Regions from separate parts of the Rhodococcus sp. NPDC003348 genome, predicted to be linked through region 2. Evidence: riboswitches for the same ligand, from Rfam matches in the RefSeq annotation. Region 2 holds a riboswitch; each other region holds the start of a gene.
The links. Region 2 has a riboswitch for S-adenosylmethionine ahead of ACWDU4_RS15090 (amino acid ABC transporter permease). Riboswitches for the same ligand answer to the same signal wherever they lie in the genome.

Region 1: linked by a shared signal. The riboswitch ahead of ACWDU4_RS20845 (hypothetical protein) and the one ahead of ACWDU4_RS15090 (amino acid ABC transporter permease) in region 2 are both predicted to bind S-adenosylmethionine.
Region 3: linked by a shared signal. The riboswitch ahead of ACWDU4_RS03105 (aminotransferase class V-fold PLP-dependent enzyme) and the one ahead of ACWDU4_RS15090 (amino acid ABC transporter permease) in region 2 are both predicted to bind S-adenosylmethionine.
Region 4: linked by a shared signal. The riboswitch ahead of ACWDU4_RS08710 (bifunctional o-acetylhomoserine/o-acetylserine sulfhydrylase) and the one ahead of ACWDU4_RS15090 (amino acid ABC transporter permease) in region 2 are both predicted to bind S-adenosylmethionine.

The regions. Positions count from the first base shown of each region.
Region 1 is NZ_JBSFRT010000035.1:5,732-12,991, reverse strand. It holds gene ACWDU4_RS20860 (PhoH family protein) at 1-1,013, opposite strand, end outside; gene glyA (serine hydroxymethyltransferase) at 1,357-2,670, opposite strand; gene ACWDU4_RS20850 (nuclear transport factor 2 family protein) at 2,865-3,323, shown strand; gene ACWDU4_RS20845 (hypothetical protein) at 3,309-3,683, opposite strand; SAM riboswitch class IV at 3,722-3,831, opposite strand; gene ACWDU4_RS20840 (DUF885 domain-containing protein) at 3,861-5,090, opposite strand; gene coaA (type I pantothenate kinase) at 5,182-6,114, shown strand; gene ACWDU4_RS20830 (flavin-containing monooxygenase) at 6,086-7,260, opposite strand, start outside.
Region 2 is NZ_JBSFRT010000020.1:79,888-87,147, reverse strand. It holds gene ACWDU4_RS15105 (FAD-dependent oxidoreductase) at 1-512, opposite strand, end outside; gene ACWDU4_RS15100 (ABC transporter substrate-binding protein) at 552-1,520, opposite strand; gene ACWDU4_RS15095 (amino acid ABC transporter ATP-binding protein) at 1,558-2,334, opposite strand; gene ACWDU4_RS15090 (amino acid ABC transporter permease) at 2,331-3,302, opposite strand; SAM riboswitch class I at 3,378-3,471, opposite strand; gene ACWDU4_RS15085 (HAD-IIA family hydrolase) at 3,618-4,421, shown strand; gene ACWDU4_RS15080 (bifunctional adenosylcobinamide kinase/adenosylcobinamide-phosphate guanylyltransferase) at 4,490-5,833, opposite strand; gene ACWDU4_RS15075 (ABC transporter ATP-binding protein) at 5,833-6,612, opposite strand; gene ACWDU4_RS15070 (FecCD family ABC transporter permease) at 6,609-7,260, opposite strand, start outside.
Region 3 is NZ_JBSFRT010000003.1:129,798-137,057, reverse strand. It holds gene ACWDU4_RS03125 (IclR family transcriptional regulator) at 1-117, shown strand, start outside; gene ACWDU4_RS03120 (4-hydroxybenzoate 3-monooxygenase) at 164-1,339, shown strand; gene ACWDU4_RS03115 (L,D-transpeptidase) at 1,391-2,623, opposite strand; gene ACWDU4_RS03110 (LysE family translocator) at 2,702-3,331, opposite strand; SAM riboswitch class IV at 3,520-3,636, shown strand; gene ACWDU4_RS03105 (aminotransferase class V-fold PLP-dependent enzyme) at 3,687-4,967, shown strand; gene ACWDU4_RS03100 (putative leader peptide) at 4,978-5,070, shown strand; gene ACWDU4_RS03095 (hypothetical protein) at 5,119-5,742, shown strand; gene ACWDU4_RS03090 (winged helix-turn-helix domain-containing protein) at 5,847-6,317, opposite strand; gene ACWDU4_RS03085 (flavin reductase family protein) at 6,411-6,971, opposite strand; gene ACWDU4_RS03080 (YbaK/EbsC family protein) at 7,187-7,260, opposite strand, start outside.
Region 4 is NZ_JBSFRT010000009.1:98,860-106,119, reverse strand. It holds gene ACWDU4_RS08730 (Rv2640c family ArsR-like transcriptional regulator) at 1-241, opposite strand, end outside; gene ACWDU4_RS08725 (ArsI/CadI family heavy metal resistance metalloenzyme) at 350-811, shown strand; gene arsB (ACR3 family arsenite efflux transporter) at 828-1,886, shown strand; gene ACWDU4_RS08715 (arsenate reductase ArsC) at 1,883-2,281, shown strand; SAM riboswitch class IV at 2,331-2,441, shown strand; gene ACWDU4_RS08710 (bifunctional o-acetylhomoserine/o-acetylserine sulfhydrylase) at 2,579-3,883, shown strand; gene metX (homoserine O-acetyltransferase MetX) at 3,880-5,049, shown strand; gene metX (homoserine O-acetyltransferase MetX) at 5,142-6,326, shown strand; gene metX (homoserine O-acetyltransferase MetX) at 6,520-7,260, shown strand, end outside.

The DNA of each region.
Region 1 (7,260 bases), on a different contig from region 2:
TGGGTGAGCGGCAGCACTTCCAGCATTCCGCGGCCGATGACCTCGTCCATCACCTCGGGGCTGGCGAGGCCGTCGAGGGTGTCGAAGACGGCCTGCCCCCACGGGCCCATCTTCTCGCTCTCACTACCCGGCAGGTAGCCGAGATCCTGACCGCCGACCGCGTACAGCGGCCGGAACACCACGACCTTGCGGTGCGTGCGGCGTTCGAGCACCGCCTCCAGGCCGGCGGTCAGGGCGAGCGCCGACTTGCCGGTGCCCGCCTTGCCGCCGAGCGAGACGATGCCGACGCTCTCGTCGAGCAGCAGGTCCAGCGCGATCCGCTGTTCGGCGGAGCGCCCGTGCAGGCCGAACGCCTCCCGCTCCCCCCGCACCAGCTGCACCCGCTTGTCCGGGGTGACCCGGCCCAGAGCGCTCGATCGGCCACCGAGGAGACGGATCCCTGTGTGGCACGGAAACTCCCGCGCCTCGTCGAGGTCGACAACCCCTTCCGCGAACAGCTCGTCGATGCGCTCGGAGGCGACGTCGAGTTCGGCCATCCCGGTCCACCCGGAGGGCACCACGTCCTGTGCGTGGTACTCGTCGGCCGGCAGACCTACGGCACCGGCCTTGACGCGCAACGGGATGTCCTTGCTGACCAGCACCACGTCGCGCCCCTCGGCGGCCAGGTTCAGTGCGCAGGCCAGGATCCGGGAGTCGTTCGAGTCGGTGCGGAAGCCGACCGGCAGCACGCTCGGGTCGGTGTGATTCAGTTCGACCTGCAGGGTGCCGCCGTCGGTGCCGATCGGCACCGGTTGGTCCAGCCGACCGTGCTCGAGTCTGAGATCGTCGAGCATCCGAAGCGCCTCGCGCGCAAACCATCCCAGCTCGTGGTGGTGGCGCTTGCCCTCCAGTTCACTGATCACGACCAGCGGCATGATCACGTCGTGCTCGGCGAACCGGGTGACGGCCCACGGATCGGAGAGCAGGACCGAGGTGTCGAGGACGTAGGTGCGGACGGAGCGGTTTGCGGTCACGGTGGCTCCTACACCTGCACGGCGCCCGCGCAGGCGGCGGTTCGCTGGGCCGGTCGGTCCGGGTGGGTCTGCGACCCACGGGGACCGGGCGCCGGTCCCCTCGCCCTGAACGAAGTCAGTCACGACTCGAACCTCCCGGACGGGCAACTTCCCCTGTCACCCGTTGAACGGAACGCTACGTCCAACTCACACGCCCGTGCGGCAGCAACACGGTGAACGTTGGGTTAAGCGGGCCCCCGGATCACCGGGCCCGTCCGGCGACGGCTCCGGAACTCGACGCATCCCCACGGAACGCCGAAACGGCCCACACCCCGAGGGGTGCGGGCCGTTTCGGCGGTGACAACTAGACGTTCTTGGAGAGCATGCCCCAGTCCTCGAGCCCGTCGTAGAGCGGGAAGTCGAGGGCCAGCTTGGACACCCGCGCGCGCAGGGCGGCGACGTCGGAGTCCTGACCGTTCGCGAGGGCGGTGGCGATGATGTCGGCGACCTCGGCGAACTCGGCATCGCCGAAGCCACGGGTGGCCAGCGCCGGGGTGCCGATTCGCAGGCCCGACGGGTTCATCGGCGGGCGCGGGTCGAACGGCACGGCGTTGCGGTTGACGGTGATGCCGATCTCGTGGAGCAGGTCCTCGCCCTGCTGGCCGTCGAGCTCGGAGTTGCGCAGGTCCACCAGCACCAGGTGCACGTCGGTGCCGCCGGTGAGGACGGAGATGCCGTTACCGGCGACGTCGGAACCACCGAGACGCTCGGCGAGGATCTTCGCGCCGGCGAGGGTGCGCTCCTGCCGGTTCTTGAACTCCTCGGTGCCTGCGATCTTCATCGCGACGGCCTTCGCGGCGATCGCGTGCATCAGCGGCCCGCCCTGCTGGCCGGGGAACACCGCGGAGTTCAGCTTCTTGGCCCACTCCTGCTTGGCGAGGATCATGCCCGAGCGCGGACCGCCGAGGGTCTTGTGGACGGTGGTGGAGACGACGTCGGCGTGCGGCACCGGCGACGGGTGCAGACCGGCGGCGACGAGGCCGGCGAAGTGCGCCATGTCGACCCACAGCTTGGCGTCGATCTCGTCCGCGATCGACCGGAACGCCGCGAAGTCGAGGTGCCGCGGGTAGGCGGACCAGCCTGCGATCAGGACCTGGGGACGCTCGGCGAGGGCGATCTCGCGGACCTTGTCCATGTCGACGACGTGGGTGTCCTCGCGGACGCCGTACGACGCGACCTGGTACAGCTTGCCGGAGAAGTTGAGCTTCATGCCGTGCGTGAGGTGACCGCCGTGCGCGAGGTCCATGCCGAGCAGCTTCTCGCCCGGGTTCATCAGCGCCATCAGCACCGCGGCGTTGGCCTGCGCGCCGGCATGCGGCTGCACGTTCGCGAACTCCGCACCGAAGACGGCCTTGGCGCGCTCACGCGCGAGGTTCTCGACGACGTCGACGTGCTCGCAGCCGCCGTAGTAGCGGCGGCCGGGGTAGCCCTCGGCGTACTTGTTGGTCAGCACGCTGCCCTGGGCCTGCAGCACCGCGCGGGGAACGAAGTTCTCCGAGGCGATCATTTCCAGGGTGTCGCGCTGACGGGCCAGCTCACCGTTCATTGCCGCGGCGACCTCGGGGTCGAGTTCGGCGAGCGAAGCGTTGTTCACGTCGGTGCTGGGCACAGCGGTCATCGAGGGATCTCCAAGCGAAAGGCCGGGCAGGGGCAGGTCTCATTGTAGGGCCAGGTCAGTGACCCCCAACCACGGGTTCCCGGGAACGAGACCCGCGGCACCGTCCCGATCGCCGGGACGGGCCGCCGGCACCGGCACGGCCGCGGTTAACGTCCACGGCGATCCCACCCGCCACCGACCTCGGGAGCACACGGATGACCCTCGACGATCTGCTCGCCGAACGCGCGATCACCCGCGCCCTGACCTTGATCGCCCGTGCGATGGACGACCGCGCCTGGGAGGCCCTCGACCACCTGGTCCTCCCGGACGCGACCGCGAACCTGGGCACCGGCGAGCTGGATGGTCGCGTCGAGATGGTCTCAAGCATCCGGTCGTTCCTGGACGCCTGCGGGCCGACGCAGCACCTGCTCGGCAATGTCGTCGTCGACGTCGACGGGGACACCGCGACCAGCCGCGCGTACGTCTCGGATCTGCACCTCGGAACCGGTGAGCGCGCGGGCGTGACCTTCCAGACCCTCGGCGACTACCACGACACCTGGGTCCGGCGCGGCGACGCGTGGCTGCTGGCCCGCCGCGTCAAACTCTCCCGCGGGCACGTCGGATCCTTCGCCGTCCTCGGCCCCGGCCCCGAGGGCTGGTCACCGCGCGGCTGAGGGCGCCACCCGCGACGCTCCACAGACGGCGGCCTGCTGCGGAGCGGCGAGGTTGAACAGGAGGTTCCCTCCGGGGCCGGACGGCACAGCCAGCGCGTGCCACCCCGACTTCCAGCGGGCGAAGCCGCCGGTGCGCCGCAGCGCGGCCGCGAGTCGACGCGCGTCGTGGTGCCAGCGAACCACCACTTCGTCGGGCCATTCCAGTCGGATCAGACCGTCGGACTGCACCACGGCGAGGACGTCGATCGACCGCTCGTCCTCCCAGCTCTTGCGGGCGTGGATGAAGTGCACCTGGTGACCGGGCCCGTAGCTGGTGCAGCGGTGGTCGACGGCCGGAACGTCGTTGGACGGATGGGGCATGTGAAACTCCCGAGTTCCTCGGGCCTCCCGGAATCCCGGGGGCGCTCGTGCCGGCACCGGTCGGTGTCAGCCACTTCGTCACCCGAGCCACCCGCGAGCGTGGGGTTGGCGGCCGTCCAGTCGGGGCTTGGCGACGGCACTCGTGAAGCGGCCCCAGTGTATGCGACCGGACCCCGGTCAGCGCAAAACGGACGGGATGAGCGGCTCGTCGAGCAGCCGCCGGAACCGTTCGGAGCGCTCCTCGGCGTTCCCGCCGCGGTCCAGCCACGATCCGAGCAGGCGATACCCCTCCACATAGGTGGAGGTGTAGGCCCGCCACAACGGCGACGACAGGAACCGCAGGGACTGCCGGGCCCGTTCCGGGGTGGTGAGGTTCCACGTCTGCAGGAACTGCGCGACGTCGTCGTGCGAACGACCCCGATCGTGCAGCAGCAGCGCCGCGTCCTGCCGCACCCCGAGCAGCTTCGAGGACGCGTTCGACAGCGCCTCCGCACGCTCGCCGTCGAACCGCAGCCCGAGGTCGGCGTAGATCTCCTGCGCCCACTTCCCCCATCCCTGCCCCTGGGTCACCCCGCCGGCTCCGCTCCCGCGCCCGACGATCGCACCGAGCGCGAGGTCCGCGAGCCCCTCCGCCATCAGGCACTGTGGGGTGTTGACCAGGAAGATGGTGTGTTCGATCTGGCCGGCGTCGACCAGGCCGGCTTCCTTGCGGCAGTGCTCGGTGTGGTGTCCCGGGTATGCCTCGTGCGCGATCAGATGCGGCAGATTCGCCATGTGCTGCTTGAGGTCCGAGTTGATCGCGACCTTGGACCGGTAGTTGCCGAGGTAGTAGTTGAAGCCCGACCAGGGCTTGTCGCCGACCACCTCGTACTCGACGCGTTCGGTCTCCGGGAGCGGGTAGCGGGCCCGCACCAGGTCGCGCAGTGCGGACGAGAACGCCTCGACGCAGTCGGCGAGCCGTTCCGGTGGGATCTCGTCGGCCGCACGGTGCGCCTGAAGTCGCTGGGCCAGCGGCTGGTTCCCGTCGCCGGCGAGCACCTCGTCCATCGCCCGGTGCGCGTCCCGGTAGTCCTCGACCGACCCCGGTTCGATCCGCACGTCGAAGTAGGCGTGAACCTCGTCGACGAAGCCGATCTTCTCCCCCGCGAACGTGCGGGCCGAGCATTCGAGTGCGCGCAGATGGACGCCGAGGAACTCAGCGCGATCGGCGGGCAGGTCGACGTTCGGCAGTTCGCCCCGCAGGTGCGCGGCGCGGCGGGCCAGTTCGCGGGGCTCCGGAGGCGGCGCGTTGTCCACCTGACGCCGCAACGCCGGGTCACCGGTGAAGGCGTCGACGAACCCCTCCTCGATGCGATCGAAACCGAGTCCGAGCAGCAGATACTCGCGTACGAAGGTGGCGGCGTCCATACCTGTGAACCCTAGTGTCCGGACCCGGCGCGGCGCTCCGGTGTGGGGACGCGCACAATTCCCCTATGCAGATCGAGGCCGGGACGCGCGCATGGCGAGGGTGAGCGAAAGCAGCCCGTACGTCGAATTCGACCGAAAGCAGTGGCGGACACTGCGCAAGTCGACACCGCTCGTGCTCACGGAGGAAGAGCTCCAGGGCATGCGCGGCCTCGGCGAGCAGATCGACCTCGACGAGGTCGCCGAGGTGTACCTGCCGCTGTCCCGGCTGATCCACCTGCAGGTCGCCGCCCGGCAGCGCCTGTTCGCCGCGACCGCGACGTTCCTCGGCGAGAAGCACCCGGACCGGCAGGTGCCGTTCGTGATCGGGGTTGCCGGGTCGGTCGCGGTCGGCAAGTCCACCACCGCCCGCGTCCTGCAGGCCCTGCTCGCCCGCTGGGACCACCACCCTCGGGTGGACCTGGTGACCACCGACGGGTTCCTCTACCCGACAGCGGAACTGACCCGGCGCGGCATCATGCACCGCAAGGGTTTTCCGGAGAGCTATGACCGACGCAAGCTGCTCCGCTTCGTCACCGAGGTCAAGTCGGGGGCGGAAGAGGTTGCCGCGCCGGTCTATTCGCACCGGTCCTACGACGTGGTGCCCGGCCAGTACCACCTGATCCGCCAGCCCGACATCCTGATCCTGGAGGGACTGAACGTCCTGCAGACCGGGCCCCGGCTGATGGTCTCGGACCTGTTCGACTTCTCGATCTACGTCGACGCGAAGGTGGAGGACATCGAGCGCTGGTACATCAAACGGTTCCTGGCGCTGCGCAAGACGGCGTTCGCGGACCCGAACGCCCACTTCCACCACTACTCGAACCTGTCCGACGCACACGCGACGATCGCCGCCGAGGACATCTGGAACTCGATCAACCGGCCGAACCTGGTGGAGAACATCCTGCCGACCCGCCCCCGCGCAACCCTGGTGCTGCGCAAGGACGCCGACCACTCCATCAACCGGCTACGACTGCGGAAGCTCTGACCCGCTTCCGGCCGGCGTCGATCTCCTTCGTCAGGTCACGAACGTAGCGAGCGAAGTCGACCTGAATGGTGTGCCGCGGCGCCTGGTAGTACTGGGCGAGGCTGGCACCCTCGTCGGCCTCGACGATCCGGTTCATCTCGGCGACGGAGGGCAACGCGTATGTGCCGGCGAGGATTCCGGCGACGAGTTTGCTCTGCTGCTCGGCGAGGTTGACGATCGTCGGCGATGCCTGCGCCAGCCCCATGAAGAACAGGTTGTCCACCCCGGGCCGCACGATCCGCTTGAACAGCGGGAAGCGGTGCCGCGCATCGGGTTGCAGCGCCGGATCGTCGAAGAACGGGAAGCTCATCTGGTACCCGGTCGCGCAGATGATCACATCGGCGGGGATCCGGCGTCCGTCGACGAGCCGCACGTGGTCACCGTCGAGGGCCTCGATCGCCGGGACGCAGGTCAGGTCCCCCGAGCCCGCCTTGGCGAGGAAGTCGACGCTGACCGACGGGTGCGCACCGAGCGGCTCGTGGTCGGGCGTGGGCAGACCGTAGTCCTCCATCCGGCCGAGCGACTTCTTGATCTTCCTGCGCGCGATGGACAGTCCGAGCTTGCGCGGCATCCACGGCGGCATCATCATCTTGTCCGCCGGCTTGCCCTCGCGGTACTTGCTCAGCACCCACACCCCGCGGCGGGCCGAGACCCAGACGTGCTCGGCGATCGAACGATGTGAAAGTTCGGACGCGATGTCCAGTGCCGAATTCCCCAGTCCGACGACGACGACCTTCTTGCCGCGCATGTCCACGGGGTCGAACGGGCTCCGGTACTGGTGACTGTGCATGATCGTCCCGGCGAACCGACCGGGGTAGTCCGGCATCCGCGGGTCCCAGTGGTGACCGTTGGCCACGACGAGCGCCTCGTAGGACCGGCTCTCACCGTTGTCGAGGGTGACCGTCCAGGTGCCGTCCGCCTGCCTGCGGGCCGACTCGACCCGGGTGTTGAACGTGATGGTCTCACGCAGACCGAAATAGTCGACGTAATCCCGGAAGTAGCCGTGCATCAGCGTGTGGTGCGGGAAGTGCGGCCAGTCCTCGGGGACTGGGAAGTCCTCGAACTGAAGTCGGGTGGAGGACGTGTCGATGTGCAGGCTCTCGTAGC
Region 2 (7,260 bases):
ACCGCGTGGCGATACCGGACGTCGGCGCCGGCCCGCTGCGCTGCCAGCTGCAGCGCACGCACCGCCCGATCCGCGTGCAGCCGTCCCGCCCCGCGATGGTGGAGCACGGTGGTGTCGAATCGCATTCCGGTCCAGCGTTTCTCCGCTGCCGCCGGTTCGAGCAGTTCGTGTGGGACGCCCAGCCCCGAGAGCGTTCGGGTACGGGCCGCCACCGCCACGGGATTGCCGTGGTCGACTGCCCCGGTGAGAGTGAGTACATCGGTGCCGCTGATCTCCTCCAGTTCCCGCCACAGCGGCAATGCGCGCCCGGCGAGCACGGTGTGGAACTCGTCGTCGTACGCCTGCCGGTAGATCCGGGAGGTGCCGTGGGAGGCCCCGCGCCGGTGGTCCGGTTCGAACTGCTCGAGCAACACCACCGACCGGCCCCGCGCGGCCGACCGCCACGCCGACGCCGAACCGATGACGCCACCACCGACGACCACGACGTCCACCGGGCCCTGCACCTGCGTCATGTTCTCTCCCTGCTCGTCTTCTCGCCGCTGGTATCGGGACTACTGCTTCTTCGGCAGGCCCGGTGGGTTGATCTGCGAGGATTCGACCGCCTCGCTGCTGATGCCCCAGCGGTCCAGAACCTGGGCGTAGGTGCCGTTGTCGATGAGATGGCTGAGCGCGGCATGGATCGCCCCGATCAGCCCGTTGTCCTTCTTCGTCAGGACGGCGATCTCCCCTTGCAGGTCGTAGCCCGCTCCGGAGAAGGTGCCTGCGACCTCGGTCTCGCCGGTCTGCAGGGCGTGGAAGGCCGACGACGGGTTGGGGCCGACGTACGCGTCGATCCGGCCCGAGCCGAGTGCGAGGTAGTAGTCGGTTGCCTGCTGGTAGTAGAGGATCTCGGCCGGCTCGAGCCCGGCCTTGACGTTCTGTTCGTTCCACGCGACGAGCAGCGCCTCCTGGTTGGTCCCCGAGCCGACGCCGATCTTCAGGCCCGCGATGTCCTTCGGACCGGAGAACGTGATGCCGCTGCCCTTCTTCACCTCGACGGCGAGGCTGTCGAGCCGGTAGGTGGCGAAGTCGTACTTCTCCTTGCGTTCCTCGGTGACGGTGACGTTGGAGATGAACGTGTCGGCCTCACCGGAGTCGACCCGGACGAAGTTCTGCGCCCAGTCCGCGGCTGTCAGTTCGACGTCGAGGCCGAGGACGTCGCCGATCAGGTGAGCGAAGTCGGTCTCCGATCCGATGATCGTCTTGTCGTCGTCGGCGTAGAAGCGCAGCGGCGGTGCCGTGCCTGCCGACCCGGTGACGATCAGCTTCCCTCGGTCCCGGATCGCCTGCGGCACCTGCGCCGCGATCTCGGGGACCTCGTCGGTGGTGATGCGGTTCTGCTCGGCCGTCAGGTTGTAGCCGGCGGCGGTGGCCGCGTCGGTCTCGGCGGCATCGCTCGAACTGCACGCGGAGCCCGCCAGCAGGGCGACGGCGGTCAGTGCCGAGGCGAACAGCCTCGTGTGGCGGGTGAGGACGGACATCATTTCCTTCCAGGGTCTTTCGCGATGGATGAGGGGGTCAGAGCACTCGGGCCAGGAAGGCCCGGGTGCGTTCGTGGGTGGGTCGGTCCAGCACCGCGTCCGGCGGGCCCTGCTCGACGATCACACCGCCGTCCATGAACACGACGGTGTCGGCGACCTCCCGGGCGAACCCGATCTCGTGGGTCACGATCACCAGCGTCGCACCGCCGACGGCGAGGTCACGGATCACCTCGAGGACCTCACCGACGAGTTCGGGATCCAGCGCCGAGGTGGGCTCGTCGAACAGGATCACCTTGGGGCGCAACGCGAGTGCACGCGCGATCGCGACACGTTGCTGTTGTCCCCCGGACAGCTGCTTCGGATACCGGTCGGCCTTGTCGGCGACCCCGACCCGCTCGAGCAGCTGCCGCGCCAGGGCCGTCACCTCGGCGCGGTCGCGGCGCTGCGCGGACACCGGAGCCTCGATCACGTTCTCGAGGACGGTCAGGTGCGGGAAGAGGTTGAAACTCTGGAACACGAACCCGATCCGGGACCGCTGTCGCAACACTTCTCGGTCGGGCAGTTCGTGCAGGGTGTTGCCGCGGCGGCGGTACCCGATGAGTTCTCCGTCGATTCGGATCGTGCCGCGGTCGACCTTCTCGAGGTGGTTCAGGGTGCGCAGGAGGGTCGACTTCCCGGAGCCCGACGGCCCGAGGATCACCGTCACCTCCCCCGTGCGAACCGACAGATCCACGCCTCTGAGCACTTCGAGCGCGCCGAAGGCCTTGTGCACGCCCCGCACGTCGACGGCGTATGGGTCACCGATGGCGGTCATCGGGTGGCCCCTCTCGGCGCGCCGGTACTGCCGTCACGGATCTCCCGGTACTTGGCGACGACCTTCTGCCACGGCGTGAGTGGCAGCGCGCGGGCGGATCCGCGGGCGTAGTGCCGTTCGATGTAGTACTGGACGACGGACAGCACGGTGGTCAGGACGATGTACCAGACGGTCGCGACCATCAGCAGCGGCACCACCCGGCCGTTGCGACCGAAGATCACCTGGACCTGGTAGAACAGCTCGGCGATCGCCATCGTCGACACGATCGAGGTGCCCTTGAAGAGGCTGATGACCTCGTTCGCCGCGTTCGGAAGAATCGACCGCATCGCCTGCGGCAGAACGATCTTGAACAGCTGACGGGTCCGCGGGATACCGAGTGCGTTGGCGGCCTCGATCTGGCCGTGGTCCACGGAGATGATGCCCGCGCGGATGATCTCGGCGGAGTAGGCCGCCTGGTGCAGCGCGAGCCCGATGACCGCGGCGGTGAACCCGGAGATCACGCCGGTGACGTTGAACTCGAGGAATCCCGGGCCGAACGGAACGCCGAGGGACATCGTCTGGTAGAGGTAGGCGATGTTGAACCAGAACAGCAGCTGCACGATCAGTGGAATCGAGCGGAACGCCCAGACGTAGATCCACGAGATCACCTGCAGCACCGGATTGTTCGACAGCCTCGCCACGGCGAGCAGCACGCCGATCCCGAACCCGAGGACGGTGCCCCAGATGGTGAGTTCGATCGTCGTCCACAGCGCGGACAGCACCGACGGGGCGGTGAAGTACCGCGCGAACGTCGCCCAGTCCCAGCCCGGGTTGACCACCAGTCCGTGCACGAACTGCGCGACCAGGACCAGCGCCGCCGCTGCGACGACCCAACGCCAGGGATGGCGGGTGGGAGCGACGCGCAGGTCGGCGTCGTCGGACGATTCGGCCACTGCCGCCTGCGGCGGACTGGTGGCCGGGGCGCTCACGAGCGCACTCCGAAGTCGGACATCGAGAAGCCTTTCACGGGTCGGGACCGGGCGCTCGTCGCAGCCCTGTCGCGGAGTCCATCGGTCCCGGCGGTAGCACCCGCACCCACACTCGGGGGGGTTGCTGCGACGTCGTCGATCCGGGTCTCTCGGTCGCTCTTGATGGTCAACACTCGAGCTGTACTGTCCCGCAACCAGATCCCGCGGTCACCTATTGCGTTCGGGCTGATCCGAATGGTAGGGACGACTGTGTGCCGTGCGACATCCGGCGCGTCCGAGCCGACGTGCGGGTCTCCGGGCGCGCACAATGGGGCCATGGCGAACACCGACGAGAAGACCCCCGGTTGGACGTATCTGATGGACATGGACGGGGTCCTGGTGCACGAGGAGCACCTGGTACCGGGCGCCGACGCGTTCCTCTCGGAACTGCAGGAGTCCGGAACTCCGTTCGTCGTGCTCACCAACAACTCGATTCGCACCCCGCGTGACCTGCGGGCACGACTCCTGCAGTCCGGCCTGGACATCCCGGAGAAGTCGATCTGGACGTCCGCCCTCGCGACGGCGACCTTCCTGCACAATCAGCGGCCGAACGGCACCGCCTACGTCGTGGGCGAGTCCGGGTTGACCACCGCGCTGCACGACATCGGGTACGTGCTCACCGACAACGATCCCGACTACGTGGTGCTCGGCGAGACGCGCACCTACTCGTTCGAGGCGATCACCACCGCGATCCGCCTCGTCGAGCGCGGCGCCCGGTTCATTGCGACCAACCCGGACGCCACCGGTCCTTCGCGTGACGGCTCGCTGCCCGCGACCGGTTCGGTGGCCGCGCTGATCACCCGCGCGACGGGCCGCGAGCCGTACTACGTCGGCAAGCCGAACCCGCTGATGATGCGCTCGGCGCTGCGGGCGATCGGCTCCCACTCCGAGCACACCCTGATGATCGGCGACCGGATGGACACCGACATCGTCTCCGGCCTCGAGGCGGGCCTGCAGACGATCCTGGTGCTCACCGGCATTTCCAGCCGCGAGACCGTCGAGGCGTTCCCCTACCGCCCGACCCTGGTGCTGAACTCGGTCGCCGAACTCGTCGGCCGCACCCAGGACCCCTTCGCCTGAGGTTCCCTAATGTCACATTCGCTCACTCAGCGATCCCCAATGTGACATTAGGGAACCGGGGGCGGGTGTCAGCGGAGCGGGAGCGGGCGTCCTGCGACGACGAGGATCACCGACTCGGACTCGGCGGCGACGGCGGCGTTGAGCCGGCCGAGGGCGTCGCGGAAACGGCGGCCGGATGCGGTCGCCGGGACGACGCCGCTGCCGACCTCGTTGCTCACCGCCACGACGGGCGCCGTCGCCGTGCGCCATGCGACGAGCAGGGCGTCGACGTCGGACTGCACTGCCACCCAACCGGATTCGTCGTCCCACGCGCCGTGGCGGTCGATCCGGCGGGTGAGCCAGGTGCCGAGGCAGTCCACGAGGACCGGACCGGTAGCGGACCCCAGCGCCCCGGAGAGGTCGTCGGTCTCGACGGTGCGCCAGGAGGCGGGACGCGACGCCCGGTGCGCGGCGATCCGGGCCGCCCACTCCGCGTCGTCGCCGGGCGGACCGCCGGTGGCCAGAAAGGTGACATCGTCACGGTCGGCGAGCAGACGCTCCGCGTGGGTGGACTTGCCCGCGCGAGCGCCGCCGAGCACGAGGGTTCGTCGAGGTCGGTCCGGACGCGCCGTCACCGCACCCACCACGACGGTTGCGCCGTCGTCGAGCACCCGAACACCCCAGGGCCGCAACCGGTCCGGCAGGTCGACCGGATTGTGGTGACTCAGGTGGACGGCGATCACGTCGGTGCCCTCGACGACCGCCTCGGCCTCGCGCAGCGCGGCCAGCGCCCGCGGGAAGGTGCGCAGGTCGAGGTGGTCGGGTTCGTGGTCGACGAGGTCGCCGAAGGTCTCCTCGAGGAACACCGTGTCGTACCGGGCGCCACGTACCGCGTCCAGGGTCGCGGCGGGCAGCGGTCCGGTGTCCGTTGCCCACAACAGTTTCCGACGGTCCGGACCCGCGACCTCGTACAGCACCGCGTCGCCGTCGCGAAACACCCGGTGCGCGGCAGGCAGCGCCCGCACCGTGTACTCGCCGACCCGCAGCGCCTCCCCCGGCGCGATCGGAATCCACCGCACCGGGTCGTCGGGGCCGACCCAGTCCCGGCACAGGTCCAGCGCCTCCGGCGGCCCGATCACGTCGAGGGGTTCCTCGCGCACCACCCAGGACCGCATCAGCAGCGCCAGCGGTCCGGTGTGGTCGGGGTGCGAGTGGGTGAGCAGCAGGTGCCGCACCCCGGACAGCGACCTCCCCGCGTGCGCGGCGGCGCGCGGTACCTCCGGCCCGCAGTCGAGCAGCAGCACGTCGTCGACGAGCGCGGCGGTCTGGGCCCGAACCTCGCCGCGCCGCAATGCGGTCAGGCAGGACGCGCAGCGGCAGAACGGGTTGGGCCACCCGTCGGCGGCACCGGTGCCGAGCAGCACGACCTCCATCAGGACGCTCCCGCTGACGGTCCCACCGGCAGCACCACCGGGCCGCCGGGCCGGTCGAGGACCTCGACCCGCGCGTCGTACACCGCGCCGATCCGTTCCGCGGTCAGAACCTCGGCCGGGGTGCCGTCCGCGACGACGCCGCCGTCGGCGAGCATCACCACCCGCCGCCCGTACTGGCCCGCGAGGGTGAGGTCGTGCATCGCCGCGACCACCGTCAGCCCGTCCGCCAGGCGCAGCGCCTGCACGAGGTCGAGCACCTGCTGCTGGTGCCCGATGTCGAGGGCGCTGGTCGGTTCGTCGAGCAGCAGCACCCGCGGCTGCTGCGCCAGCGCCCGGGCCAGCACCACTCGCTGCAGTTCACCGCCGGAGAGCGCGGTCACGGCCCGGGAGGCCAGCGCGCGCAGTTCGAGTCGGTGCAGGAGGTCGTCGACGATCTCGCGGTCGTGGGGGGTTTCGGTGCCGAACCGGGACAGGTGAGGGGTGCGGCCGAGCGTGATCAGCTCGTGCACGCTCACCCCCTCCGGGACGACGGGCCGCTGTGGCATCAGCGCCACCGTCCGCGACATCACCCGCCGCGGCGTACGGGCCGGGTCGTGACCGTCGACCCTCGCCTCGCCGGTCGCGGGCACCAGCCCGGCCAGCGCGTGCAGCAGGGTCGTCTTGCCGGCACCGTTCGGGCCGACGATCGCGACCCATTCCCCCTGCGCCACCGTCAGATCCACGCCGTCGAGGACGGTCGTCCGGCCGAGGTCGACTCGCAGGCCGCGGCAAGTGATCACGTCGTCCGCCCCCGTCTCAGCACCAGCAGGAAGAACGGGGCGCCGATCGCGGCGGTGACCACGCCGATCGGCAGCTCCGCCGGCGCCATCACGGTCCGCGCGAGGACGTCGGCGAGCACCAGGAACGCCGCGCCCACCATCAGCGACAACGGCAACAGCAGACGGTGCCCGGGACCGACCAGCAGCCGTACGGCATGCGGGATCACGATGCCGACGAATCCGATCAGTCCACTCGCCGAGACCACCGCGGCAGTGCCGAGCGTCGCGACGCACACCAGGACCATCCGCACCCGGGCGGCGTTGATTCCCAGGCTCCCCGCTTCGACGTCACCGACGGCCATGACGTCGAGGGTGCGGCGGTGCAGCGCGATGATGGCGACGGAGACGAGGACGTACGGCAGCACCGTCACCACCTCCGACCACCCGTCGGTCGAGAGCCGCCCGAGCATCCACGAGTACACCTGACGCAACGTGTCGTCGTGCAGTTGCATGAAGAACGTCTGGATGGCGTTGGCGAACGCCGCGACCGCGACACCGGCGAGGATGACGACGACCTCCGTGCGTCCGCTGCCCACCGTGCGCCCCAGCGCGTAGGTGGCTGCGACGGCGATCAGGCCACCCGCGAACGCGGCGAGGGGCACCCCGGCG
Region 3 (7,260 bases), on a different contig from region 2:
GCCCTCGGGCTCGTCGTGCCGACCCTCGCGCGGGATCGGTCCCGGCTCGTGGCCGCACTCCAGGTGGCCGCGCGTGGCGTCGAACGCAGCCTCCGTGGCGGATCTTCCGCTCAGTGAAATTCCGTGCTGGCCGTCACTCGGCGTGGCCGCTTCACTGTCGGTCATGCGTACCGAGGTAGCCATCATCGGCGCCGGCCCCGCGGGCCTGCTCCTGTCTCATCTGCTCGCCGAGCAGGGTGTCGATTCCGTCGTGATCGAGACCCGCTCCCAGGACTACGTGCTCTCCCGCATCCGCGCGGGCATCCTCGAGCACTCGACCGTCGAACTGCTCGACTCCGTCGGGCTCGGCGAGCGGCTGCGCCGCGAGGGCCAGGAGCATCGCGGCATCTATCTGCAGACGCCCGGCGAACGGCACCACGTCGACTTCGTCGAACTGTGTGGGCGCAGTGTGTGGGTATACGGGCAGACCGAGGTCACCAAGGACCTCGTCGCGGCCCGCGAGGGCGCCGGCCAGCCGTTCTTCTACGAGGTCACCGACACCGCACTGCACGACATCGACAGCGACTCGCCCTACGTGACGTTCGTGGACGCGAAAGGTGTGGAGCGCCGTGTCGACGCGGCCGTGATCGCCGGGTGCGACGGCTCGTTCGGACCGAGCCGGGCGGCAATTCCGGACAGCGTCCGCCGGACCTGGGAACGCACCTACCCGTACTCGTGGCTCGGCGTGCTCGCCGACGTGCCGCCGTCCACCGACGAACTGATCTACGCCTGGCACCCCGACGGCTTCGCGATGCACTCGATGCGCTCGGACACCGTCAGCCGCCTCTACCTCCAGGTTCCCAACGGCACCGATCTCGCCGAGTGGTCGGACGACCGGATCTGGGAGGCGTTGAGCCGGCGTCTCGGCGATGGAATCGACGGCTGGACACTGAAATCCGGACCGATCACCGAGAAGAGCGTGCTGCCGATGCGCAGCTATGTGCAGACCCCGATGCGGCACGGGCGGCTCTTCCTGGCCGGCGACGCCGCGCACATCGTCCCGCCCACCGGGGCGAAGGGACTGAATCTCGCAGTCTCCGACGTGGCCTTGCTGGCACCCGCGCTGATTGCGTTGCTGCGCAAGGACGACGAGACCCTCGCTGACGGCTACAGCGAGAGCGCACTGCGTCGCGTCTGGCGCTGCACCCACTTCTCCTGGTGGATGACGACCATGCTGCATCAGAGCGGCGATCCGTTCGACGCGCAGTTGCAGCGTTCGCAACTGCAGTGGATCGCCGGCAGCGCGGCCGGCTCCACCGGACTCGCCGAGAACTACGCCGGACTCCCGATCGGTATGTGAGAAGTCTCCGTCGCCCGTGAGTCCGTCCGGCCCGTCAGGGGACGGAAGGACTCACGGGTGCAGCGCGCTTCCGGCCAGCCACTGGTCCCACGGCACGCTCCAGTCGCCGTTCTGCCACACCTCGAGCGGGGCGCCGCCGGTGTTGCGGATCTCGACGACGTCGCCGGGCTGCGAGAAGTTGAAGAACCACTGGGCGTTCGTCGGGTTCAGGTTCAGGCAGCCGTGCGAGGTGTTGGTGTTGCCCTGCGCCCACACGCTCGACGCCAGCTCGTGCAGGTAGATGCCGTCGGTGCTGATCCGGGTGGCCCAGTTGATCGACTCCTTGTAGCCGAGGCGCGAGTTGATCGGCAGCCCATAGGTCGACGAGTCCATGATCACCGGGTTCGCCTTGTCCATCACCGTGTAGGTGCCGGGCTGCGTCCAGAACGAGAGCGTCGTGTTGCCGATCGTCTCGGTGCCGCCCATGCCCATCGACGTCGGCATCTCGCGGACCACCTGGCCGTTCTCGTAGACGGTCACCATCTTGGTGTCGTCGTCGGCGATCGAGACGTGCGAGTCGCCGATCCGGAACGAGACCTTCTCGTCCTGCTCGCCGTAGAGGCCCTTCCCGAGCTGGGTGCCGTAGATCTTCGCGTCCACCGACACGGTGGTGCCGGGTGCGTAGTACTCCTGCGGACGCCAGTGCGCGTTCTGGTCGTCGAGCCAGTACCAGGATCCCTGAACCGGGGGAGTGGTGGTGACCGTCATCGCCTTCTCCGCGGCGGCCCGGTCGCCGATCTCCTCGTCGAAGTGCGCCACCACAACGAGGCCGACGCCGTACGTGCCGCCGTCCGTGATCGACTGTCCGCCGGTGGTGTTCAGGTACAGCCGGGTCTGGTTGTTCGGCGCGACGGTGGTGAAGGTCGTGTCCTTGGTGGTCGCGACGCCGCGGGAGTCGGTCGCTGCCACGGCCAGGTCGTAGGTCTTCCCGTATCCGAGTGGTTCGGCGGGCTTCCAGGACGTCTTGTCCGGTGTGGTGATGCCGTCGATGACCTTGCCGTCCGGGTTGGTCAGCGTCACCGACGTCAGCGTGCCCTGGGTGACGTCGACGCGGATCGGGCTCAGCGGGTTCACGGGAGTGTCGGTGTCGCCCGGGGTGAAGGTGATCGACGCCTCGGACTCCTGGGTCGCGGACGCCGCGGCGCCGGAGGACCCGGTGTCGCCGCCGTCCGAGCATCCGCCGAACAACAGCGCTGCGGCCACCGCGGCCGCGAGTGCGGTGGACTTGCGACGAAAACGCGACACTTCATGCCCTCCAGGATTCGAGCGGACACGATGCACCGCACGTTCGACTTGCCAGTTCAGGATATCGGCGCACGGGGCTCAGGCGTTTCCGGCGGCCGATGCCAGGGTGCCGACGCCGAGCACAGCGAGGATGCCTGCGCTCACGCTCTCGAGCCGCGCTGTGATCCGCGGGCTACGCAGCAGAGCGACCAGTCGGGACGCGGCGACCGCGAACCCGCTCATCACGACCAGTGCGACCGCGGCCTCCACTGCACCGAGCGTCATCGCCGATCCGAGCGTGACGTGACCGAGGAACTGCGGTACGACGGCCAGGTAGAACAAGCCGACCTTGGGGTTCAGTGCGCACGAGAGCACCCCCGCACCGAACGCCGAAACCGGGCGCGTGGCCGCGGCGACCGGGGCGGGTGTGTCCGCGACCGTCGCCGCACGACGGCGCTGCAGCGCCCGCAGTCCGAGGTAGAGCAGATACAGGCCGCCGGCGATCTTGAGGACCCGGTATGCGCTCGCCGACTGTTCGAGCAGCGTCGCCAACCCGAGCGCGACGACCGCGGCCCACAGGAGACCACCCAGGCTGACGCCGAGCGCGGCGGCGAGACCCGGACGGGTGCCCCCGATGCTGTAGCGCAGCACGAGGAACGAGTCGGGTCCGGGCATGATCGCCAGCAGCAGGCAGACACCCGCGAAACTGATCAGGGTTGCGGTGGTCACCGAACCAGGAAACCGCAGTTCCGGTGTGGTTTTCAAACCAATTTCCGGGTGCAGGTCCGGTGCCGGTCGGGAGTGCACGCCGCGCACCGGGATTCGGCATCCGAGCACAGCGTGAGGTGATGGAAGTCACAGCGAACTCGGTGTGGCCGGGTTGACAGCGCGGCCGAACGGCTGCCATTCTCGGCTCAGGTCATGAGTGCCAGCGCGTAGCCCCGGCTTGCTGGCCGGCAACCCTCCACCGCGGTGGGGTGCCCCGGGTGACGACCAGGCCGTGAATCCAATACCGGACACGGCAAGCGCGGACTCGATGCATCAACCCTCACCGCACGAGTCCCTTGACGTAAGGGATGACGCCATGACTGCTGTACTCGACACCACCCTCTGTGCCGACGCCGTTCGCAACGAAAACTGTGATGGCACTGCGCCTTTCGCGCCGGTCTGTGGCAGTGACCTGATCGCGCCGCTCGCCGACGGCACTTCGATCGCGTACGCCAACTTCGACTACGCCGCCAGTGCCCCCGCGCTGTCCGCCGTCGCCGAGCGGGTGCAGTCGCTGCTGCCGTTCTACGCCAGCGTGCACCGCGGGGCCGGCTACGCCTCCCAGGTCTGCACCGAGCGGTACGAGGGCGCCCGTGACGTGGTCGCCGACTTCGTCGGGGCCCGCACCGACGACGTCGTGGTGTTCACCCGCAACACCACCGACGCACTGAACCTGCTCGCCTCCTGCGTGCCCGGCGAGGCCGTCGTCCTCGACATCGAGCACCACGCAAACCTGTTGTCCTGGAACCGGAACGGTGCCCGCGTCGTCCGTTCCGCGGACACCGTCGAGGAAACCGTCCAGCGCATCGTCGCCGAACTGTGCACCCGCCCGGCTGCACTGCTCGCCGTCACCGGCGCCTCCAACGTGACCGGCGAGGTGCTGCCGATCGCCCGCCTCGCGCGGATCGCCCACGAGTGCGGCGCCCGGATCCTGGTCGACGCCGCCCAGTTGCTGCCGCACCGCCGCGTCGACATCGCCGAGCTCGGCGTCGACTACCTGGCCTTCTCCGGGCACAAGCTGTACGCGCCGTTCGGCGCCGGCGCCCTCGTCGGCCGCGCCGACTGGCTGGACGCCGCCGAGCCCTACCTTGCCGGCGGCGGCGCCACTAAGAACGTCGAGATCGACGCCGTGCAGTGGGCCGCCGCTCCGCAGCGGCACGAGGCGGGCACCCCGAACGTGCTCGGCGCCGTCGCGATCGCCGCGGCATGCGAGACACTCGCCGGGTTCGACGCCGACGCCGTCGAGCTGCACGAGCGCGTGCTGTGCGACCGACTCACGGCCGGACTCGAATCGATCGACGGTGTCCGGGTGCTGCGGATCTGGCCGGACTCGCCGGACGCCGTCGGCATCGTCACCTTCACCGTCGCCGGCGCCGAGCCGCGCGCGGTCGCGACCCACCTGTCGGACCTGCACGGCATCGGAGTGCGGGACGGCAAGTTCTGCGCCCACCCGTTGCTGTCGCGCCTCGGGTACGCCGAGGGGGCGGTTCGGGCCAGCCTCGGACTCGGCAGCAGCAGCGCGGACGTCGATCGCCTGATCGCCGCAGTCGGCGAGTTCGCCGCGCTGCGCGCGACGAACGGTGTTCCTGCACGGTAACATCGGCGTCATGACTACGGACGCGGTGGACCTGATCGGTGGCCAGTGGTGCCGCCGGCACGTCGACCTGTGCCGTACCGCCTCGGGTATGTGTCCGGTCTGAGCTCGGCCTCGCCGGACCCGTCACTCCACCACCTTCCCGAGGACAGTCATGTCTGCATCGTTTTCGTCCCGTCCTGTCCGGCCGCTGCATGTGGCCGTCGAACTCTCCGGCGCCGGCCACCACCCCGCGTCGGCTGCCCACACCGATTTCCGAATCCCTTTGGGGCTCAGTGACTACTGGGTTCAGCTCACCTCCTCCACCCTCGATCTCGTCGGGGATCCGGGCTCCGTGATCCGGGTGCGAGCCCGCGACCTCGGGGAGGCGCAGCGGCGCCGCGAGACCGCCCGCATCCGCGCGGCGGCGGACGGCCGCGACCCCGACACGGTCGCGGTCCTGCTCGACGTCGAGGTGCTCCTCGCCGACGATCACCGTGCCGCCCGGCGCGAACTGGCCCGCCTGGATGCCGGCCTGACCGAACCCCATGTGCCGGAGTCCCTCTCGTACATCGGCACCCCGTCCGGCCTGGCCGGTCTGATCGCCGACATCCGCGCCGCCGGAGTGGCGGACGGTGTCACCCTGCTGCCCCTGGTCCTGCCCAGGGTGCTCGACCGCGTCGTCGACGACGTGCTGCCCATGCTGCACGAGGGTGGCGTGACCGAGCCGTCCGCGGTCCTCGGCGAGGTTCTCGGGCAGTTCGGGTTGTCACCCGACCGGCGCGCGCTCGCGTCCTGACCCGCCGCGCGCCGCTCCGGGCGTGACCCCTCACGGCTGAAGGTGGCCTTCAGCCGGTGGAGAACGAAACGGGGTTTGCCTGTGGTCGGCGACGCGTGACCACGTCACCCCAGGACGACATGGATACGCGGGTCCGGATCGAAGCGGTAGCCGGACCCGCGCACCGTCGACACCTGTCCGCCGAAGCGGCCCAGCTTGGTTCGGACCCGCGAGACGTGCACGTCGACGCTGCGCCCGGCGCGGTCCCGCTCGCCGAGGGTGCCGCTCAGTTGCAGCATCCGGCGACGCGAGACGACCTCACGCGGCCGACTGGCCAGGTGCGAGAGTATCTCGAATTCGGTGTGGCTCAGTGAGATCGGCGTCCCGTCGAGTCGCGCTTCCCGAGCGGGCAGATCGATCAGCAGTGGGGCGGTCGCATCGACGCCCGCGCGCACCGCGACGCCCGGCAACAGTTCACGCGCGCTGACGCGCAGTGCATCGGCGAGCGCTGTCAACTGACCGCGGTCGGCGGATCCGGAGAACTGCATGGTGAGCACGAGGTCGGTGCTCGACCTCGGAACTGACGAATCGGTCATGGGGGCTCCGATGTCGGATGGATCGGGTGTGACGGCCGGGTCAGTGCGGGCCGTGACATTCCCGTTCGACGTGGATGCCGTTGGAGGCGACGGTCATTCGTCGAGTGGGCTGGACCGGTGGTAGCGGCCGCCGTGGTAGAGGAGTGGAGCGGCCGCGGCCTCCGCGTCGTTCTCGTCGTGGATCCGGGTCACCAGCCCGATCACCAGCGTGTGATCGCCCGCCGGGATCAACTGATGCACGGTGGTGCGGAGCCAGATCGGGGTGCCGTGCAGCACCGGTTCCCCGGTCTCGAGTCGCTTCCACAGCGAGGTGTCCGAGAAGCGCTCGTCGGCGCTGCGGGAGAACCGCTGCGCCAGGTGCCGCTGGTGCTCGCCGAGCAGGTGGATGACCAGTGAGTCCGCCGCGTGCAGCGCACGGATCGACGACGAGGTGTGCGCGATGTTGAACGACACCAGCGGTGGGTCCAGCGACAGTGAGGCGAACGAGGTCGCGGTGAAACCCACCGGCCCCGAATCGGAGTCGAGGGTGACGATCGTGACGCCCGCCGGATAGCTGCGCATCGCGGTGCGGTACTGGTCGGCCGTGACCGTGTGCGGGTCCGCGGGCAGATCGGCGGCGCGGTCGTGGTGCTGCGGTTCCAGGGGCTGTGGCATGAGGTACTCCGATTCGGGATGCACGTGACTTCGGGATGCACGTGCGTGCGGATTCAGGGGGCACGGGAAGCCGCACACAGTGGTGGGCGCCGCCGGGTCGAATCAGCGCGGACAGCGCCACGACGTGACACGGCACAGGTCGACGTGTCTACGCCGCCAGCACTGCACGGTCACGGGTGCCTCCAGAATCGGTTTGCCCCACTATAAGCCGGTCCTCAGTCGACGTCGACGGCCAGACCCGCGGTGATTCGAATCAGTTCGCGGAAGGTGGTCCGGAACACGGTGTCGG
Region 4 (7,260 bases), on a different contig from region 2:
GCGCGAGGTGGTGGCTGACGGTGGACTCGGCGACGTTCAGCGGGACGGCGAGGTCCCCGGTGCACATCTCCGCGTCGGGGGCGGTCAGGAGCAGCGAGAGCAGCTTGACACGGACGGGGTCCGCGAGCGCCTTGAGCCGTAGCGCGAGCTGCAACGCGTCGTCGTCGGAGATCGGAGTGGCGGACACCGGTGCGCAGCAGATCGGTGCGGTCACGTCGAGCACGGGCAGCGCCTTGGGCATGAGTCCGATCATCCCAGCCTCTTGACATATGTCAAGAAGGTGGCGCACCCTGGGCCCCGCAAGTAATTCGACATATGCCACAAAGGTTGGCACTTCGAGGAGGCCGCCATGTCCCGCGCCCAGCTCGCCCTCAACGTCGACGACCTCGACCAGGCGATCACGTTCTACTCCAAGCTGTTCGGCACCGCACCCGCGAAGCGCAAGCCCGGCTACGCGAACTTCGCGATCACCGAGCCGCCCCTCAAACTGGTGCTGCTGGAGAACCCCGGCAAGGGCGGCACCATCAACCACCTCGGCGTCGAGGTCGAGTCGACCGAGCGGGTGCACCAGGAGATCGCCCGCCTGTCCGGAGAGGGCCTGTTCACCGAGGAGGAGATGAACACCACCTGCTGCTTCGCCACCCAGGACAAGGTGTGGGTGACCGGCCCGGCCGGCGAGAAATGGGAGGTCTACACCGTCCTCGCCGACTCGGACGCCTTCGGGACCAGCCCGCAACTGCTTGCCACCGGCGAGGAGAACTCGGACGGCACCTGCTGCGGCACCGCGGCGTCCTCCACGTCGTGCTGCTGACCGCGGCTTCGGTCCGGTGACCACGGCAACTCCGGTCGGCAGGCTCTCCACCCTCGACCGTTACCTACCCGTCTGGATCGGCGCCGCCATGGTCGCCGGACTGATGCTCGGCCGCGCACTTCCGGGGATCAACACCGCGATCGAGAAGGTGCAGGTCGACGGCATCTCGCTGCCGATCGCCCTCGGCCTGCTGATCATGATGTATCCGGTCCTGGCGAAGGTCCGCTACGACCGTCTGGGCTCCGTCACCGGGGACCGCAGGCTCCTCGTCGGCTCCCTGTTCCTGAACTGGGTCCTCGGGCCCGCGCTGATGTTCGCCCTCGCCTGGATCTTCCTTCCGGATCTACCCGAGTACCGAACCGGACTGATCATCGTGGGCCTGGCCCGCTGCATCGCGATGGTGGTCATCTGGAACGACCTGGCCTGCGGCGACCGCGAGGCTGCCGCCGTGCTGGTGGCGATCAACTCGGTCTTCCAGGTGATCATGTTCGCCGTCCTCGGCTGGTTCTACCTGTCGGTGCTGCCCGGTTGGCTGGGTTTCGAGCAGACCACCATCGACGCCTCGCCCTGGCAGATCGCGAAGTCGGTGCTGATCTTCCTCGGTCTGCCACTGGTCGCCGGCTACCTCACACGCCGCTACGGAGAGAAGGCCAGGGGTCGCGACTGGTACGAGTCGACCTTCCTGCCGAGGATCGGCCCGTGGGCCCTGTACGGACTGCTCTTCACAATCGTGGTGCTCTTCGCGCTGCAGGGCGACCAGATCACCTCCCACCCGTGGGACGTTGTGCGGATTGCCATCCCCCTGCTCGCCTACTTCGCCATCATGTGGGGTGGCGGCTACCTACTGGGCGCCGCCCTCGGACTCGGCTACGCACGCACGACCACGCTGGCGTTCACCGCCGCCGGCAACAATTTCGAACTCGCCATCGCCGTCGCGATCGCCACCTACGGCGCGAACTCGGGGCAGGCGCTCGCCGGTGTGGTCGGTCCCCTGATCGAGGTCCCGGTCCTGGTCGGGCTCGTCTACGTCTCGCTCGCCCTGCGTGGGCGATTCTCCCGAAAGGTGCCCGCATGACACCCAGCGTCCTGTTCGTCTGCGTCCACAACGCCGGCCGTTCCCAGATGGCCGCCGCGTTCCTGACACACCTCGCAGGGGACGCGATCGAGGTCAGGTCGGCGGGCAGCGCACCGGCGGAGTCCGTCAACCCGGCCGCCGTGGTCGCGATGGCGGAGGTCGGGATCGACATTTCCGCGCAGAGCCCGAAGGTCCTCACCACCGACGCGGTGCAGACGTCCGACGTGGTGATCACCATGGGTTGCGGGGACACCTGTCCGTGGTTTCCCGGCGTCAGCTACCGCGACTGGGCCGTCGACGACCCCGCAGGCAAGGGCCTAGACGACGTCCGCCCGGTCCGGGACGAGATCCGCGCCCTCGTCGAGGCGCTGATCGCAGAATTGCTGCCCGCGTGAACCGAACCCGTTGTCGAGGGTGTGACCGGTACCGCTAAGATCGCTGCCAGGTCATGAGTGCCAGTGCCAAGCCCCGGCTCGCTGGTCGGCAACCCTCCATCCGCGGTGGGGTGCCCCGGGTGATGACCTGGTCCTCCGGAACGGAGGACAAGCGCGGGTCCGCTGGGACGGACCCACCAACCGGGCCACGACCCACCGGAGGTTTCACCATGTGTTGTTGTCGCAGATAGGCCCCAGCCAGCCCCGGGCGCCCTTGCCGCGCCTCATCTCCCGACACTCTTGGAGCAGAGCCAACTCATGAGCGAGAACGCAACCGATCCGACCGCCAACTGGACCTTCGAGACCAAGCAGATCCACGCCGGCCAGACATCGGACGCCACCACCAAGGCACGCGCGCTGCCGATCTACCAGACCACCTCGTACACGTTCGACAACACCGACCACGCCGCCGCGCTGTTCGGGCTCGCCGAGCCGGGCAACATCTACACCCGGATCATGAACCCGACGCAGGACGCGGTCGAGCAGCGGATCACCGCGCTCGAGGGCGGCGTGGCCTCGCTGCTGCTGTCCTCCGGTCAGGCCGCGTCGACCTTCGCGCTGCTGAACATCGCGGGCGCCGGCAGCCACGTGGTGTCCAGCCCGAGCCTGTACGGCGGCACCTACAACCTCTTCCACTACACGCTGCCGAAGCTCGGCATCGAGGTCACCTTCGTCGAGGATCCGGACGACCTGGAGCAGTGGAAGGCCGCGATCCGCCCGAACACGGTCGCGTTCTACGGCGAGTCCATCGCGAACCCGCGCAACGACGTCCTCGACATCCCCGGCATCTCCGAGGTCGGGCACGCCGCCGGCATCCCGCTGATCGTCGACAACACCGTCGCCACCCCGTACCTGCTGCGCCCGCTCGAGCACGGCGCCGACATCGTCGTGCACTCGGCGACGAAGTACCTGGGCGGCCACGGCACCGCGATCGCCGGTGTCATCGTCGACGGCGGCACCTTCGACTGGACTCAGGGTCGCCACCCCGGCTTCACCACCCCGGACCCGAGCTACCACGGCGTCGTGTTCGCCGACCTCGGTGCGCCGGCCTACGCCCTCAAGGCGCGGGTCCAGCTGCTCCGCGATCTCGGGTCGGCGGTCTCGCCGTTCAACGCGTTCCTGATCAGCCAGGGCATCGAGACCCTGAGCCTGCGCATCGAGCGGCACGTGCAGAACGCCACCGCGGTTGCCGAGTTCCTGCAGGGCCGGGACGAGGTCACCTCGGTCTCCTATGCCGGTCTGCCCAGCTCGCCCTGGTACGAGCGGGCCCAGAAGCTGGCCCCGAAGGGCGCGGGCGCGATCGTCGCGTTCGAACTCGCCGGCGGTGTCGAGGCGGGCAAGAAGTTCGTCGACGCCCTGACCCTGCACAGCCACGTCGCTAACATCGGCGACGTGCGCTCACTCGTCATCCACCCCGCGTCCACCACCCACGCCCAGCTGAGCGCGGAGGAGCAGCTGGCGTCCGGCGTCACCCCGGGCCTGGTTCGCCTGGCGGTCGGCATCGAGGGCATCGACGACATCCTGGCCGACCTCGAAACCGGTTTCGCGGCGGCGGCATCTTGACGATCGGTTCCGTTTCGGGCGCCCGTCCGGCCGGGTCCCACGAGGGATTCCCGTCGCCGGACGGGCGGCTGACGTCCGTCTCCATCGGCGCGGTGACGCTCGAGAGCGGCGCGGTGCTCCCCGACGTCACTCTGGCCGTGCAGGTGTGGGGCGAACCGAACAAGACCCGCGACAACGTGGTGCTCGTCGAGCACGCACTGACCGGTGACTCACACGTGACCGGGCCTGCCGACGCCGACAACCCGTCGCCCGGGTGGTGGGACGGCATGGTCGGCCCCGGCGCGCCCATCGACACCGACGAGTGGTGCGTGCTGGCCACCAATGTGCTCGGCGGTTGCCGCGGCACCACCGGCCCTGGCTCGATCGCCCCGGACGGCCGACCGTGGGGATCCCGGTTCCCGGCGATCTCCATCCGCGACCAGGTGGCAGCCGAGGTGGCGCTCGCGGACCGGCTCGGCATCGAACGGTTCGCCGCGGTGCTCGGCGGGTCGATGGGCGGCATGCGCACCCTGGAGTGGATCGTCGGCCAGCCGGAGCGGGTCGCGGCCGCACTCGTCCTGGCCGTGGGCGCCCGCGCGACGGCGGATCAGATCGGCACGCAGACCACCCAGATCGCAGCTGTCACCTCCGATCCGGACTGGCTGGGCGGCGACTACCACGGCACGGGCCGCAGACCCGAGGCCGGGCTGCGTATCGCGCGCAGGATCGCGCACCTGACCTACCGCACGGAGAGCGAACTCGACGCGCGCTTCGCGAACGACGCCCAGCAGGGCGAGAACCCGCTCGACGGCGGCCGCTACGCCGTTCAGAGCTACCTCGAGCACCAGGCCGACAAGCTGGTGGCCCGTTTCGACCCGGGCACCTACGTGTTGCTGACCGAGGCGATGAACCGCCACGACATCGGTCGCGGTCGCGGCGGCATCGAGGCGGCACTGGCCTCCTGCACCGTCCCGACCATCGTCGGTGGCGTCGACTCGGACCGGCTCTACCCGCTGTGGCAGCAGCGGGAGATCGCCACCCACCTCGCCGGATGCGAGGGTTTGCGGGTGGTGAACTCGAAGGACGGTCACGACGGATTCCTCACCGAGGCGGCGTGGGTCACCACCCTGCTCGGCGAGACGATGGCACTGGCCAGGGCACACCGCACCGACTGCCGCGTCCGCTAGACAGCCCACACCGGGCCCGTCCCGGCGGGCGGATGTCACGACACGCGCGTGGTTCGTGGCGCCCTCAACACCAAATCGTTAGCATCGGAAACGTGTCTGTGACCGACCCGCCGCCCGTACGCTCCGCACCCGACGGGCAGCCCGCGCCTGCAGCGTCGGGAGCGCGATGGCCACTCCCGACGGACGGGACACGGATCGCGATCGACATCGGACCGTTGCACCTCGAGAACGGTGTCGTGCTCCCCGACGTCGTCCTCGCCGTCCAGTGCTGGGGCACGCCGACCCCGGCCCGCGACAACATCGTGCTGGTCGAGCATGCCCTGACCGGCGATTCCCACGTCACCGGCGAGGCGGGACCGGGCTTGCCCCTCGCCGGCTGGTGGAACGAGCAGGTCGGACCCGGCGCGCCGATCGACACCGAGGAATGGTGCGTGGTGGCGGCGAACGTGCTCGGCGGGTGTGACGGCTCCACCGGCCCCTCGTCTCGGGCACCTGACAACGCCCCGTGGGGGTCGCGGTTCCCGGCGATCTCCATCCGCGACCAGGTCGCCGCCGAGGTCGCGCTCGCGGACCTGCTCGGAATCGATCGCTTCGCGGCAGTCGTCGGCGGCTCGATGGGTGGCATGCGCACCCTGGAGTGGATCGTCGGCCATCCGACACGGGTGGAGGCCGCGATGGTCCTGGCGGTCGGTGCCCGCGCGAGCGCGGACCAGATCGGCACCCAGAGCACCCAGATCGCCGCGATCACCGGCGACCCCGACTGGCAGGGCGGCGACTACCACGACACCGGCCGCTCCCCCGAGGCCGGCCTGGCCCTGGCGCGCAGGATCGCGCACCTGACCTACCGCGCCGAGGTGGGCCTGGACTGGCGCTTCGCGAACGACGCCCAGCCGGGTGAAGACCCCCGGGCCGGCGGCCGGTACGCGGTGCAGAGTTACCTCGATTACCAGGCAGCGAAGTTGGCGGACCGCTTCGACCCCGGCACCTACGTGGTGCTCACCGACGTCATCAACCGGCACGACGTCGGTCGTGGGCGCGGCGGGGTCGCGGCCGCGTTGACCTCGACACAGGTCCCGGTGATCGTCGGCGGCATCGACTCCGATCGACTGTTCCCGCTGCGCCAACTCGAGGAATTGGCGACCCTGCTGCCCGGCTGCGACGGGCTGCGCGTGGTCCACTCCGCCGATGGACACGACGGATTCCTCACCGAGGCGGCGTGGGTGACGGGCCTGCTCGGGGAGACGATGACGCTGGCCCGAGCAGGTCGCATCGGCTGAACGCGGGGCGAGACCCAGTTTCGCCAATGCCCTCATCGGGAGTGTCTCAGCTCGATAACATCGCGCCGTGCTCCCTACAGCAACAGATCCGACCACGACCCACCCGCTGCCCGGTGGCATCCGCCGGCGCCCCGCTGGGGCTGCCGGTTTCGCCGCGGCGACAACCACCCTGTCGCCTGACACTCGGCCCCTCCTGGCGTTTCCGCCGACAGACGGGACCATGGTCCATCTCGAGATCGGCACGCTGCACCTCGAGTCGGGCGAGCAACTGCCCGACGTCACGATCGCCGTTCAGTGCTGGGGTGAGCCGAGCCCCGACCTGGACAACATCGTGTTGATCGAACACGCTCTCACCGGGGACTCCCACGTGGTCGGCCCCGCCGACGACGTACACCCCACCCCCGGCTGGTGGGAGGGCATGGTCGGCCCCGGCGCCCCGATCGACACCGACGAATGGTGTGTTCTCGTCACCAACGTGCTCGGCAGTTGCCGCGGCACGACCGGACCCTCCTCGCCCGCACCGGACGGCCGCGCCTGGGGCTCGCGGTTTCCCGCGATCTCGGTTCGCGACCAGGTCGAAACGGAACGCGTACTGGCGGACAAACTGGGCATCAAGCGGTTCGCGACCGTCGTCGGCGGCTCACTGGGCGGCATGCGTGCCCTCGAATGGATAATCGGCCACCCGGACCGGATCGCGTCGGCGCTGATCCTCGCGGTCAGCCCCCGCGCGACCGCAGACCAGATCGGCGGCCACACCGCCCAGATCGACGTCATCGCCTCCGACCCGAACTGGCACGGCGGCGACTACTACGGCACCGGCACCTCGCCGGACCACGGGCTGAACATCGCCCGCCGGTTCGCGCACCTGACGTACCGCGGCGCCGCCGCCCTGGACGACCAGTTCGAGAATGCCGCACAGGACGGCGAGGACATC